Regions from separate parts of the Selenomonas sp. oral taxon 149 str. 67H29BP genome, predicted to be linked through region 3. Evidence: riboswitches for the same ligand, from Rfam matches in the RefSeq annotation. Region 3 holds a riboswitch; each other region holds the start of a gene.
What was found. Region 3 has a riboswitch for cobalamin ahead of HMPREF9166_RS01450 (DASS family sodium-coupled anion symporter). Riboswitches for the same ligand answer to the same signal wherever they lie in the genome.
Positions count from the first base shown of each region.

Region 1: linked by a shared signal. The riboswitch ahead of HMPREF9166_RS03175 (TonB-dependent receptor) and the one ahead of HMPREF9166_RS01450 (DASS family sodium-coupled anion symporter) in region 3 are both predicted to bind cobalamin.
Region 2: linked by a shared signal. The riboswitch ahead of HMPREF9166_RS04140 (TonB-dependent siderophore receptor) and the one ahead of HMPREF9166_RS01450 (DASS family sodium-coupled anion symporter) in region 3 are both predicted to bind cobalamin.

Region 1 is NZ_GL397087.1:656,004-660,244, reverse strand. Features, by position in the region: gene rpmI (50S ribosomal protein L35) at 1-131, shown strand, start outside; gene rplT (50S ribosomal protein L20) at 182-535, shown strand; gene HMPREF9166_RS03180 (RNA methyltransferase) at 586-1,416, shown strand; cobalamin riboswitch at 1,509-1,684, shown strand; gene HMPREF9166_RS03175 (TonB-dependent receptor) at 1,966-4,241, shown strand, end outside.
Region 2 is NZ_GL397087.1:861,955-866,195, forward strand. Features, by position in the region: gene HMPREF9166_RS04135 (ABC transporter substrate-binding protein) at 1-206, opposite strand, end outside; gene HMPREF9166_RS04140 (TonB-dependent siderophore receptor) at 358-2,292, opposite strand; cobalamin riboswitch at 2,578-2,814, opposite strand; gene HMPREF9166_RS04150 (TIM barrel protein) at 2,974-3,945, opposite strand; gene HMPREF9166_RS04155 (TonB-dependent siderophore receptor) at 3,948-4,241, opposite strand, start outside.
Region 3 is NZ_GL397087.1:301,102-305,342, reverse strand. Features, by position in the region: gene HMPREF9166_RS01455 (ankyrin repeat domain-containing protein) at 1-209, shown strand, start outside; gene HMPREF9166_RS01450 (DASS family sodium-coupled anion symporter) at 595-2,004, opposite strand; cobalamin riboswitch at 2,317-2,492, opposite strand; gene HMPREF9166_RS01445 (LysR family transcriptional regulator) at 2,791-3,735, shown strand; gene HMPREF9166_RS01440 (hypothetical protein) at 3,710-4,241, shown strand, end outside.

The DNA of each region.
Region 1 (4,241 bases), 350 kb from region 3:
GCCGTAACAAGGCGTACAAGAGACATATTCTGGAGAAGAAGACGCCGAAGCGCAAGCGCAACCTGCGCAAGGCAGCACTTGCTGACAATTCGGACTACAAGCGCATCCGCAAGATGCTCCCCTACGCATAAACGGGGCAATGAAGAGAACCCTACGTGGGTAGGAAACAGGAGGAATTGCTATGCCAAGAGTAAAGAGCGGTGTTACGGCACACCGTCGTCATAAGAAGATTTTGAAGCTTGCCAAGGGCTATCGCGGCTCGCGCAGCAAGCAGTTCAAGAAGGCAAACGAGACCGTCATGAAGGCGCTTTACTATGCGCGCCGTGACCGTCGTGCAAAGAAGGGCACGTTCCGTCGTCTCTGGATCGCACGCATCAATGCAGCAGTGCGTGCGAACGGCATCTCGTACAGCCGCTTTATCGCGGGTCTGACGAATGCAGGGGTCGAGGTCAACCGCAAGATGCTTGCTGATCTCGCCATTGCCGATGCAGCGGCATTCACGCAGCTTGTGAACGTCGCAAAGGAAAATCAGTAAGATGGGAGCAGCCTGATGAGTCATCGGATTCATCAGGCTCTTTTTATACGATGAAAAAGATCGAGACAATCACGAGTGCGGAGAACCCACTCATCCGCCGCCTCTCCGTGCTGGTACGAAGTTCGCGCCGCGCCGCCAAGGAAAATGTATTCTTGGTGGAGGGACTGCGCCTTGCCGAGATGGCAGCGCGCTCAGACGGACAGATCCTACACGCCGTATTGACGGAGCGTGCCTTGGCAGCGGAGCGAGCTGCCATACTGGCAGAGCAGCTGCATCTGCGCGGCGTGCCGGTTAACTGTGTCCCGCCGCGGCTCTTTGCCGCCTGCGCGGAGACGGACGCGCCGCAGGGAATCCTGCTGCTGATGCAGCGTCCCCCCCGCAGATCATTGACCGATCTCGTACACGCGGCGGAGAAAGTACCGTTTTATCTGGCTCTTGATCGTGTGCAGGATCCCGGCAACGTCGGCATGATTCTGCGCACGGCAGATGCAGCGGGCGCAGCGGGCGTGATACTCCTGCGCGGCTGTGCGGATGTATACAGCAGCAAGGTCGTCCGTGCAACGATGGGCTCTCTGTTTTACGTTCCCTTTATCAGCGGCGTCGATGATGAGGAACTCCTGCGTTTCGCACAGGAGCAAAGCCTATATCTCTATGCGGCTGCGTGCGACGCCGATGCTGTGACGCATTTTGCAGCGGATCTGTGCCGCCCCACGATTGTCGTCCTCGGCAACGAGGCAAACGGTGTATCGGAGCGCCTCTTGGGCGCGTGTCAGCACCTCTACGTCCCAATGTGTGGGCAGGCGGAGTCGCTCAACGTCGCCTCGGCCGCCACAGCGATCCTCTATGAGTCGATGCGTCAGCGCAGCTACGCAGGGATATAATAGATATAGTTTTATCACATAGAACTATAAAAAGATTCTTTTATATTATTGACAAAATAAACTAATTTGTAATATCATAAGAGTGAAAAAATTCATATTGTAAGGAAACAGGTGTCGAAAGACTTAATAAGGAATTCGGTATAAGCCGAAGCGGTCCCGCCACTGTAAGAGGAGCCCCGTCATCGTATGCCACTGGAAGAAATTCTGGGAAGGTTTGACAGGGTGAGGAATCTGAGCCAGGAGAATTGCCTGCTTTAACATCACCGTCGATTCGGACGTTGTTCGGAATCGGTACCTGCGAGCGATGGGAAGGGGATCATCTCTGCTTCTTTGTGAAGCAGAGTATCTTCGGCAGGTTTGTTCTGCCGCCTTTTTGAAATGATATGACCGCCTTCGTTCAGAAGGCGGTATTTTTTTGAAAGGAGAGTCCAGTATGTTCTATACTATTGACTGAATATAATGACGGGATTATTTATTTTGGTAATTCTACAGAAATGAGGATAATCTATGTTGTCTCGACGGAAACAAAGACGGCTTGTGTTGGGCGTTATGGGTATGCTGTTGTCTGGTGCGCTGCATCATCCGATGATTGCCGCAGCAAGAGGTACCGCAACTGATACTGGCGGGGAAGAAGAACAGGCATCTGCCATGGTTCAGATGGAGCCGACATCATCGAGTCCTCCGTTGAAATATAGCACTTCTGATATCACCGTCGAGGCGAAGCGTCCCACATGGGAAGATATTCTCTCCCCCGGCACCGTGACCATTATACGCCCAGAGGAGTTCAAGGGCGAACAAAAGACACTGCCTGACTTTCTCAAGATGGTTCCCGGCGTGCATGTACGCGAGGTGCAGGGCAAGGGGCAGTATACGACGGTCACCGTACGTGGCTCGACGGCAGCACAGGTCGGCGTATTCGTCGACGGCGTGCTGACGAACCTCGGCGGCGATGCGGCGGTCGATATCTCGACGATCCCCGTCAGCAATATCGAGCGCATCGAGGTCTACCGCGGCTACATCCCGGCTCGCTTTGCGGGCACCTTCATCGGCGGCATCATCAACGTCGTGACGAAGAAACCGACGGGCGCACATGGATCCGCCGAGATTGGACCGAGCTCCTTCGGCGGGAAAAAAGCCTCCGTTGAGATCACAGCCCCCCTAGGTGCTGGCAGCCTGCTTTTTGGCTACAATCACGAATCGCGTGATGGTGACTTCCCCTACCGCAGCTATGCGGCGGAGCAGTTCTATACAAATACCGACATTGGACGACAGATCGTTGCGACACGGACAGAACTCCAAGGCTACCTCGCTATGACACCAGCAGGGAAAGCCGCGTTTGATATCGCACATGGCGCCGGAGCATGGCAGCAGAATGTAGATGATTGCATCCAGTGGCTGGAGGACAATGGGGGCCGGTTGGTTACTGCTGCGGATGATCCGCACCGCCGGCGGCAATACAATGACTACAGCAATTCGGATCTGCTTGTCAAATGGCAGAATGACGATTGGATGATCAAGGGAACATACAAGACTGTCGATCGGCATCTGCCCGACAGTCTCTGGGTCGATTATCGAAGTTATTTCGATATGATTCAGCCGGGGCTTCTCGTTGATAAATACGATCTCTATAAATACGACAAGCGGCATCAAAAAATCAGTGCAAAGGAGCTGCTCGTACAGCGCCGCTATATAGGAAAGAACTATGAATGGGGCTGGATGGTCGACTACCTCACCCAGAGCAAGGACTACCGCGCCGAGAATATTCACGACGGTCTGCGATACATGATTAAGATTCCCATGCGGGAGTGGAGCCGCTATCGCTCGAAGAAATACAATGTACAGGTGGACGGTACCTATCAGCTCAGCAAGAACAATATGCTCGACTTCCAGATGAATTACTCTCACGAGCGCATGAATATTGACGGCGATGGGCTTAATGAGGTCATCGATGACGTGCAGGCGGGTATCGGCAATCTCTGGGCACAGATGCGCAACCAGTTCGATCAAAATATCTTTAACTTGCAGCTGCAGGATACAATTACGCTTGACAAGAAGCGTTCATGGCAGCTGACGCCTGCCATCCGCTACAATCGTTCACAGATTATAGGATACAGTCAGTTCGGTCGATTCAATCCACTCAAAACATATCGCTGGGTTCACCCGGAGGACAGTCAGGTGGATTCCAAGGTGACATGGCAGCTCGCATTAAAAAAAGAATTCAACAACCACTTTACGATGCGTATGACGGGCGGCACCTACTTCCGCCTGCTCAATATGTACGAAATCGCAGGTGACGGCGCAGGAATCATGCCGGCTCCAATGGATTACAAGGGGAGCGGCGCGAAATTTCCACAGCCCGAGTATGGCAAGCAGTTTGATCTCAGTGCCATTTGGGACGGCAAGTTCCTTGGGGCAGATAATCGAACGACGCTCACATATTTCTGGCGCGATACACAGCGCATGCTCTACCTCTACCGTGCAGGACTCAACTACAGCTCGTACTTCAACGATATGCGCGGGAAGGCGCACGGCATTGAGCTGCAGACGAATTTCCACTGGAAGAAATTCGATCTCGACCTCGAAGGCACGTACCTCAATATAGCGGCGCAGCGCAGGGACTCCTCCCCGGGCGTCCATTATGATTGGTTCGAGGTGCGCCCAACCTATCAACCGAAGTGGGAAGGCAATCTCCGACTGACCTATCGTCCGACGGAGAAGTGGCTCTTCTTCGGTGAGGGACACTATGTTTCGCAGTACTACACGCACTATGCCATCCCGCAGGTCAGGGATCCTGTGGAAAAGGAACTTGCCGGCAGGCCGAGAGC
Region 2 (4,241 bases), 560 kb from region 3:
TCCACAAGGCCAAGCATCATCTCATCACTGCTCGCGCCAATCGTCAGGATCCGTTGAGGCTTATGCAAAATAGACACAACCGTCCCATCCGCATCAGTAACATTGTAGGTGTTCTGAGCCTGCCTGTCCGAAATACCACAGCCCGTCAAAGAGAATAACAGCATGAATATGCACGGCAGCATCACTGCACGCAGCCATCTGCTCATCGTTCCACAACTCCTTTTATCCCTCTCATGAAACTTGCCTCATTATTTTGTAAACTCCCCTCTCTACAGCGCAGAAAGGGGAGTTACTGTGTTATAAAGTTATGAGATACCCGAGCGACGCACCACATGGGAACGCTGCCGGAAGGAAACGTTAGAAGCTCTGCTCCACACCGACCATGAAGTTGCGTCCGGGTGCCGTCCACCACTCTCCGGGAGCGCCCCACTTTACATTCGAATGCTCGGCATAGAACTGGTTGAAAATGTTGTTCGCCTTGAGATATACCTTTGTTGCGTCGGCAATCTGATAGTTCATCGCAAGATCGACGACCCAGTAATTATCCGTCGGGAAAGCACCGCGTACCGGTCCCGGGCGTCCAACGATCCCGCGCGCAAGCAGCGACGCATCGAATGCACGGTTGCGGTAGTCGACACCGATGTTCCACTGATCCTCGGGCAGATAACCGTCTGCATTCACGCCTCTCTGCTCCGTCTTGCCGACATGCGTCCGTGTATAACCGAGGCGCGCGCGCAGATGCGAGTCAACGCGCTTCGCGAGCTGCAGCGACCAGCCATGGGCATCCTCATCGCCGACATTGATGTTCACGTATGTCACAGGATGGTAACCGATACGATCCTTCGAGTGGCGCTTGAAGTAGCTCGCCGTGAGGCTGAAACCTCTGCCAAAGTCACGGGCAATACCGATCTCCTTCGTGTTGCCGGACTCGGGCTTGAGGTTTGGATTGCCGTATGTCGGCGCATAAAGTTCATTCGGCGTCGGCGTGATGAAGTACGCACTGTAAGAAGCATAGGCGTGCGTCATCGGATCAATGTCATAGCCGAGGCTGACACTCGGGCTGTTGTGACTGCCAAAGGACGAGTTGCTGTCATGACGAATACCCGCTGTGAGTTTCAGCGTCGGAAGGATGTTCCACTGATCCTGCAAATAGAAGGAGCGATTGATGAGCGTACGATCATCAATGCTCACAACGCCGCGGTTCTTGATCGTCGTATCATCCTTTGTGAATTCAAAGCCCGCTGTCAATAGATGATCGCCGAGCTTCTTGTCGAATTGGTCGCTGAACCTCCATGTCTGAATATCGTACTCATCAAACGACTGCGCCGGCAAAAGTGTCCACCCATCAATGTAGTGACTGGTAAGATCATACGCATACTTACTGCGCGAAGCACTCATCTGATTCTTGGTTGTGTCATCGATTTGCACGTTCCAGATCAAATCACCATCCAAATAATCATAGTTTCCACGATTGACATTGAGCCCCTGCCGCTTTTCATAGAGTGCCTGATAGCGATCCGAGTCCTTATACGAACGCAGATTAAACGCAAGATAGGAGGCCTTGCTCAGCTGCTTGCCAAGATGCAGGCTGACGGAGTTTGCATCGAGCTTCGACGGCGTTGTATCGCCGTGTGCGTCCTTGAAGTCTCCGCTCTTATCCTTCTGGTATTTGATGCGCCAGTCCCATCCGCGCTCACCGCCCGCATTCGCGATGCTGTACTGCTGACGCCCATAGCTGCCGTAGCCGATGCCGAGCGTCGTCTTCATCCCCGATGCCTTCTTCGTGATGATGTTGATGACGCCGCCCTTCGCATCCGATCCATAGAGCGTTGACGCCGAGCCGTGCAGTACCTCGATGCGGTCGATGCCGCTAAGATCCTTCATCGCAGATGCCAAAGAGGCCGAAAAGCCCCCCGCATAGTTCTGGCGGACACCATCGATCAGAAGGACCACATGTTCCGACCCGTTGATGTAGAATTTATTGCTGTTGTTATATCCCGCCGGTGCATACGCATTGACCGTAACACCCGGTACATCGCGCAGTGCTTGCGTGAGGTCGGTGTAGTGGCGGCGCTCGATGTCCTTGCCTGTAATCACCGTGATATTTGCATCCGTCTTGAGTTCCTTATTCGGGGTTCTTGTCGCCGTGACGACCGTCTCCCCCAGAGTATGTTCATCTGCCGTATCACTCACATCGGCTGCGAATGCATGCCCGCCCATGGACAGCACGCTTACACTGAGGGCTGCTGTCAGAGCAGCTCCTAGCTTCTTCCTTGAACCCAATCGCTTCATCTCGTAATCTCCTCCTAAAACATTACACATTACTGCAGGGCAATACACCATCTATTCATCTGCTGCGAAGGGATGCACTTCGTCAGTCAGAGAAAAGCATATTCAGGAAACACTGATAAATTCGGCACAAGCATCTTGACGCATCTTTTTGATGCATGGCATGAATCATGGAAATAAAAATCCCCTTCCTGCGATACAGAAAGGGGATAGACTCACGAAAAAATATGATTTGGGCGCACAATATACGCTCACGATAGAATCCCTTCCCCGTCACTCGCAGGTACAAGCAGTGATTCATAACTAGGCAGTTCTCCTGGCTCCAGGTCATCGTTCACCTGCTCCTTCCCAGAGGACATTCCTCCAGTGGCAAATCGGGGCGGCAGATCATCTCTGCACGCCCTGCAGGCTCGCTCGCTGATACAGTGGCGGGACCGCTTCGGCATCGGTCTGCATGGCATACGGCCATAGAGCCTTCACCGAATTCTCTATTAAGTCTTTGACACCTAACTCGACAATATTCAGTTTTCCAGTAATTCAACCTATTGTACTATAGTACGAATTTATTGTCTTGTCAAGCGCAAACATACCAACAACACTAAATCCCGATATAGGGCACTACGAATACATGACAAAGCAGTGCTCGATAAAAGGGAAAAGACACACCATGCAGTGAACCTGAATCTATCGGTCGTGCGCTGCGGCGCGCTGCTGTATGCGCAGCTTACTCGCCAGATCATCACGGGAACGATGCTGGAACTCGTGAACGAGATACATTGGCTGGACAGTCTCGACGATACGGCGTGCCGCATCGGTATGAAACGGCTGATGCTGATCGACATGCATGACGTAGTCCATCGCCGCCTGCCAGTCGAGCGATGTCTTCCATCCTACATGCCGACGCATCATCTCCCGCGTATATGCCCCTGAGAGGGACTGGTGCAGGTGAATGCCATAGACGCGCTTTCCCAATTCTCCAAGCTCGTGGTAGATCTTTTTCACGTATGCCGCGCCCTCCGCCTCGCTCTGCAGATCCAAGTTCGTGTTCATCAGATGTCCCGTGTCGAACATGAAGCCCGTGTCGGGATAGCTGACGCGCTCCAAGAGCTCAGCGGCGAGCTGCGGTTTTTGAAAGGTCAGTCCCGGCCACCAGAGATTTTCAAAAAGGAGTTTGCAGCCCCTCGGTATCTCGCCGGCAATCGCATTGACAAGCTCGATGGCCGCGCGAACGACGTCCTCATCCGTGACAGAAAACATGCGCGTATACATCTCCGATGTGCAGTTATGTGCAACGTGGAAGACGAGATACTGCGGCTGACACTCTGCCGCCCGCCGCAGATTCTCCCGCCAGCCCTCCACCCAGTCGGCAACATCCAACGAGCCGTAGTAGCCTCGGATATTGTCCTCACTGCCGAACTCCGCCATGAGTGCGGTCCGATCCCCACGCCAAAAGTCAACCCACGTCGGCCAAAACAGGAGATGTACCCCCTTGATGTACGTGGATGGAAACAACGTGCGATCCCACGGCGCACAGAGCATGAACTCGATGCCGTCAAGCCCCGGTTCCTGCAGGATGGCAGGAAGAGCATCCGTATCGCCGTGAAGGATATGCTCCACATCGCAGTCCGCATTGGAGAGATTGGTTAAGGTAAGCATGGTCAGAACTTGTAACTGTAGCTCAGGAGGAAGTTGAACGGTGCAACATAATATTTTGTCCCTGAGTGCCCCACTGTATCATCACGGTTGAGCACGTTGTCAATGCGCAGATTGATCTCGCTGTGCTCATCGGGTGCATAGGCTGTGTTCCATGTCGTGAGCAGATACGGTTTAGAACGAAATGCGGGCTTGCTGTTTGGCGTCTGTACACGATCAGCAAGATAAGAAGCAGTGAGCGCAGATGTCAATTTTCCTTTGTGGTAGTTCACGCCTCCTGTCAGCTGAACTTTTCCAAA
Region 3 (4,241 bases):
TCGATTCTATGTGCAGTACGAAGGATGAGTGGCATATTCGGTCATCGGCGTTAAGCATGGTTTATGATGAGCTGTCTGTTGTAGGAGAAAAATACAACGAGGAACAAAAAGAATTGTTGTTGGCACATGGTGCAGAGCTATTTATAGATGGGTTCAATCCAAAAACCGGAAATATGGAGGAAACCTATGAAAATGGCAATTCGTACTGACAGCTGTGATAGTTCATACTGCTTAGTCAGCTGTACTTCATTACAAGCATATGGCAGAGCGATTTGATGAAGGTCAACCTATCACAGGAAAATAGGATGTCCGTCCGTACGTCTGAACGAAGAAAAACTCTATCATACAAGAGATCCCAGTCACTGTACTAGCGTTTGGGATCTCTTGTAGTTTTGCAAAGAATCATTAGCCATTTTCCCCTACACTAAGTCATAATTCTCTTATTCTGGAATTATATCAAGAATCAGTTACAAGAGGATATTATGACAGACTCAGGGAGCCTAAAAGAGTTTGTCGTCCTGTTTACGGGCAACGAGGGAGGGGAGAATGGTATATAAAAAGCCCCCACGTAGGGGGCTGCCAGTGATTTACTATTTACCAAAGGCCCAGGACTTTCCACCATGCCGCGCCGATTGTTAGGTAGATCAGCGTCGTAATGGTCGTCATGATGAAGCCGTTCTTCCACCATTCGCTTTGCGAGACATAGCCTCCGCCAAAGTAGATCGGGGCGCAGCCGTTGCCGTAATGCGTGAGGGAGATCGGCACATCGGCGAAGATGCCGAAGATGATGGCGACCAAAAGGGGCGGTGCACCGACGCTGACGCTGACAGCGATGAATGCCGCATAGAGGGCACTGATGCGTGCCGTGACACTGGCGAAGGCGTAGTGGATGTAGGTGTAGAAGAGCAGGATGATGAGGCAGGAAATAAGCCAACCGAAGCCGAGCGAGGAAATCGCCGCGCCCGCACCATTGGCGATCCATGTGATGATGCCCGATTTTGCGAGAGCCGAAGCGAGTGTCATCAAAGAGCCCATCCAGAACATCGCGTCCCATGCACCCTTTTCCTGGATGACGTCCTGCCAGTTGATGATGTCGAGTATCAGCATGAGGCAGACTGCGCCCATGGCAACGGGTGTCGCGTCGATGTTCGTGAGGCCGGAGCTTGCCCAGAGTGCGAGAGAGACGACGAAGATGACGGAAAGTCCCTTTTCCGCAAGGCTCATCGGCCCCATTTCGTAAAGCTCACGCTGTGCCAGATCCTTGGCGTCGGGAATACGCACGAGTTCGGGCGGCGAAAGTTTCATCATGACATAGGGGACGAGCAGGAGCGCGATGAGTCCCGGCACAATTGCAGCGCTCGCCCAGCCCATCCACGTGACCTGAACGCCCAGCGTCTTCTCGGCGAGCGCCACGCAGAGCGGGTTGCCCGCCATCGAGGTCACGAACATCGTGCAGGTCACGGCGTCTGTATGGTAGCCGACCTGCATGAGGTAGGTGCCGATGCGGCGTGCGCTCTCACCGGGTTTTGAGCCTAGAGCCTCCGCGAGTGAACGCACGATTGGATAGAGAATGCCGCCGCCGCGCGCTGTGGCCGAGGGCGTTGCGGGCGAGATCACAAGCTCGCTCAGGGCGATGGCATAGCCGAGCGACAACGCGCTCTTGCCGATTGCCTCGATGATGCGGAAAGCGATGCGTTTGCCGAGTCCGCTCTTGATGAAGCCGCGGGAATAGAGGAACGCACAGACGATCAGCCAGATCGTGCTGTTGCCGTAGCCTGCCAAGGCATCGGACGTCTTTAGCAGGCCTGCCCATGCGGAGAAGGAAATCGCGATGAAGGCCACCGCGCCGATCGGCAGCGGATGCAGGATAAAGCCCAGCACTGTCGCGATAAAGACCGCAAGCAAATGCCAGGCAAGTGGTGTGACTCCGTCAGGAACCGGCAGGAACCATAGGATGAGTCCGACGCCGATCGTGATGAGTGCATTTCTTCTCTTCGTGTTCATGTGTTCACCCCATCAAAAATATGAGTTCTCCGCCGCAGTCCCCTTTTGCCGAAAGCATTTCCTGCGACGCCCATGGAAGCTGTAGATTTGCAGAGCATACGTCCGAGGCCGGCGGGAAGAGGGCAGTTCTGCGTCCTGAACGTTCACAAATAAAAGCAGCCCCTTTCTGCAAATGAGAGAAGAGACTGCAAAATATCCTTGCCTTGCCGCGTGCAGCGTCACAGCGCATAAAACCGCCGTCGAAAGGTCACCGCAAAGATGCGGATCGATCCAGCGCAAGACACAGATCCCCTTCCCGTCGCTCGCAGGTCAGACGGTGATCGTCGATCAGGCAGTTCTCCTGGCTCCAGTTCATCGCTCCTCTGCGCCTTCCAAAGTTTCCTCAGTGACGTTTCCTGCAGATTCGCTCGCTGACACAGTGGCGGGACCGCGCCGGCTCTTCCGGCTTCTCTATTGAGTCTTGCGACACCTGATTCATCAGTATGCTGTTTGTCGTGATGATGGCTTCCGTGAGGAAGAATATCACTGCTTCTGCCTATTGTCAAGAGAGAGGCGGAAGGAGTCGAATCATCGGCTTGACTGTACGCGCTGATTGACGTTTAGATGTTTGAATACGCGGTGTTTTATGGTAGAATGAGCGTCGAATATACCGGCCTTGGCAAAGGTGTTTTGTTGCGGCAATTTTGTATGTTCGACTTTTTATGTGTCCAATTTCATTTTACAATGAACGAGTTCTTCTCTACATTTTTTTGAGTATTTCGTACTTGCCAATAAGGATAGATACGGATGGAGCTAAAGATATTCACGACGTTCAAGACAATTGTACGCACGGGCAGCTTTACAAAGGCGGCACGTCTCCTCAGCTACACACCATCAACGATTACATTCCACGTTGCGCAGCTGGAAAAGCTCGTGGGGGTACCGCTTTTTGAGAAAAGTGGGCGGCGCATGATCCTGACAAAGGCGGGCGAGGCACTGATTCCATATGTGGACGAGGTGCTTGCTGCGGTGAAGAAGATCAAAAGCTTTCAATACGGCATTGCCGCCTATCAGGGGACACTCACGGTAGGTGCGCCGGAGTCGCTGCTCTGCTTCCGTCTGCCCCCACTGCTCCAACATCTTCATGCACATGCACCGCGCGTCGATCTGCGCCTGCGTTCACTCACGAGCCGTGATGTTGTTGCGTCACTCAGTGAAGGGAAGATCGATGTCGGTCTCGCGTACACGATTCAGGAAAGAGATAAGGAAAGTCTCGCATTCTGGATGTTTGAGGAAAATCCCGTGCATTTCTACACCTCGGTTGATGCGGCTGTATGGTGCCCGAACTTTCGTGAGCGGGAGATGGAGATCAACGAGATGCCGCTGATCACGATGCCGCATCCGGGTGAGATTCGGCAGATGGCAGATGACTATCTGCGGCAGCGGGGGATCTCGTTTACGAATATGATTGAGCTGCGAAGCACGCAGACCATCATCAATCTGGTTGAGAACGATATGGGGATTGCGCTACTGCCGGATCATGCGGTGCGGGAGCGCATGGCTCTCGGCCGGCTGTCTGCCGCGCAGTCGGATCCGATGACTGTCACGTCATACTACGGGGTTCATCGGAATAAATGGCGCAGCCCTGCAATGAATCTTTTTCTCGAAATCCTTGAGGAAGAGAGTGGACTCTCGGGTGGGGAGGCACTGCTGCGTTACGGGGAGGATGCGGATGCAGCCAATCGTCGCTGAGGACATTAAAGACTTTGATACGAGCCTCGACAGACTGTGGGCACGACGCGATCTCGTCGTCGTTGCGGCAGGGGCACTCATCTGTTTTCGCTCCATTTACCGGCGCGCACGGCAGATCGGAGCACTCGGGCAGTTCCGCTATGCTGCCGTGCGGGCAGAGGATTATGTGCTCGGAACGGCGGAGGAAGCGATCCGAGATGCGGTGCGGGATGCCGCACGCCTTCCTGGCACACGCGCGGTCGTGATCTATCTCTCCTGCCTCGACATCCTCACACGCCCAGATTTTTCAGACATCGAGCGCACACTTTCTGCGGAGACGGGCTGCATCGTGCGCTGTTTCTTTCGCGGGCCTCTGGCAAAGGCGGATGGCATCCGTCACGAGACTGCAGAGGAGATCCTCGCCGCACTGCCGCCGGAGGAGGGGGCGGTCACGGCATCAGCCCAGCTGCCGCCGCCGATGAGCGATACGGCAGGCGTGGCGGATTTCCTGCGGGAAGAGGGCTCGG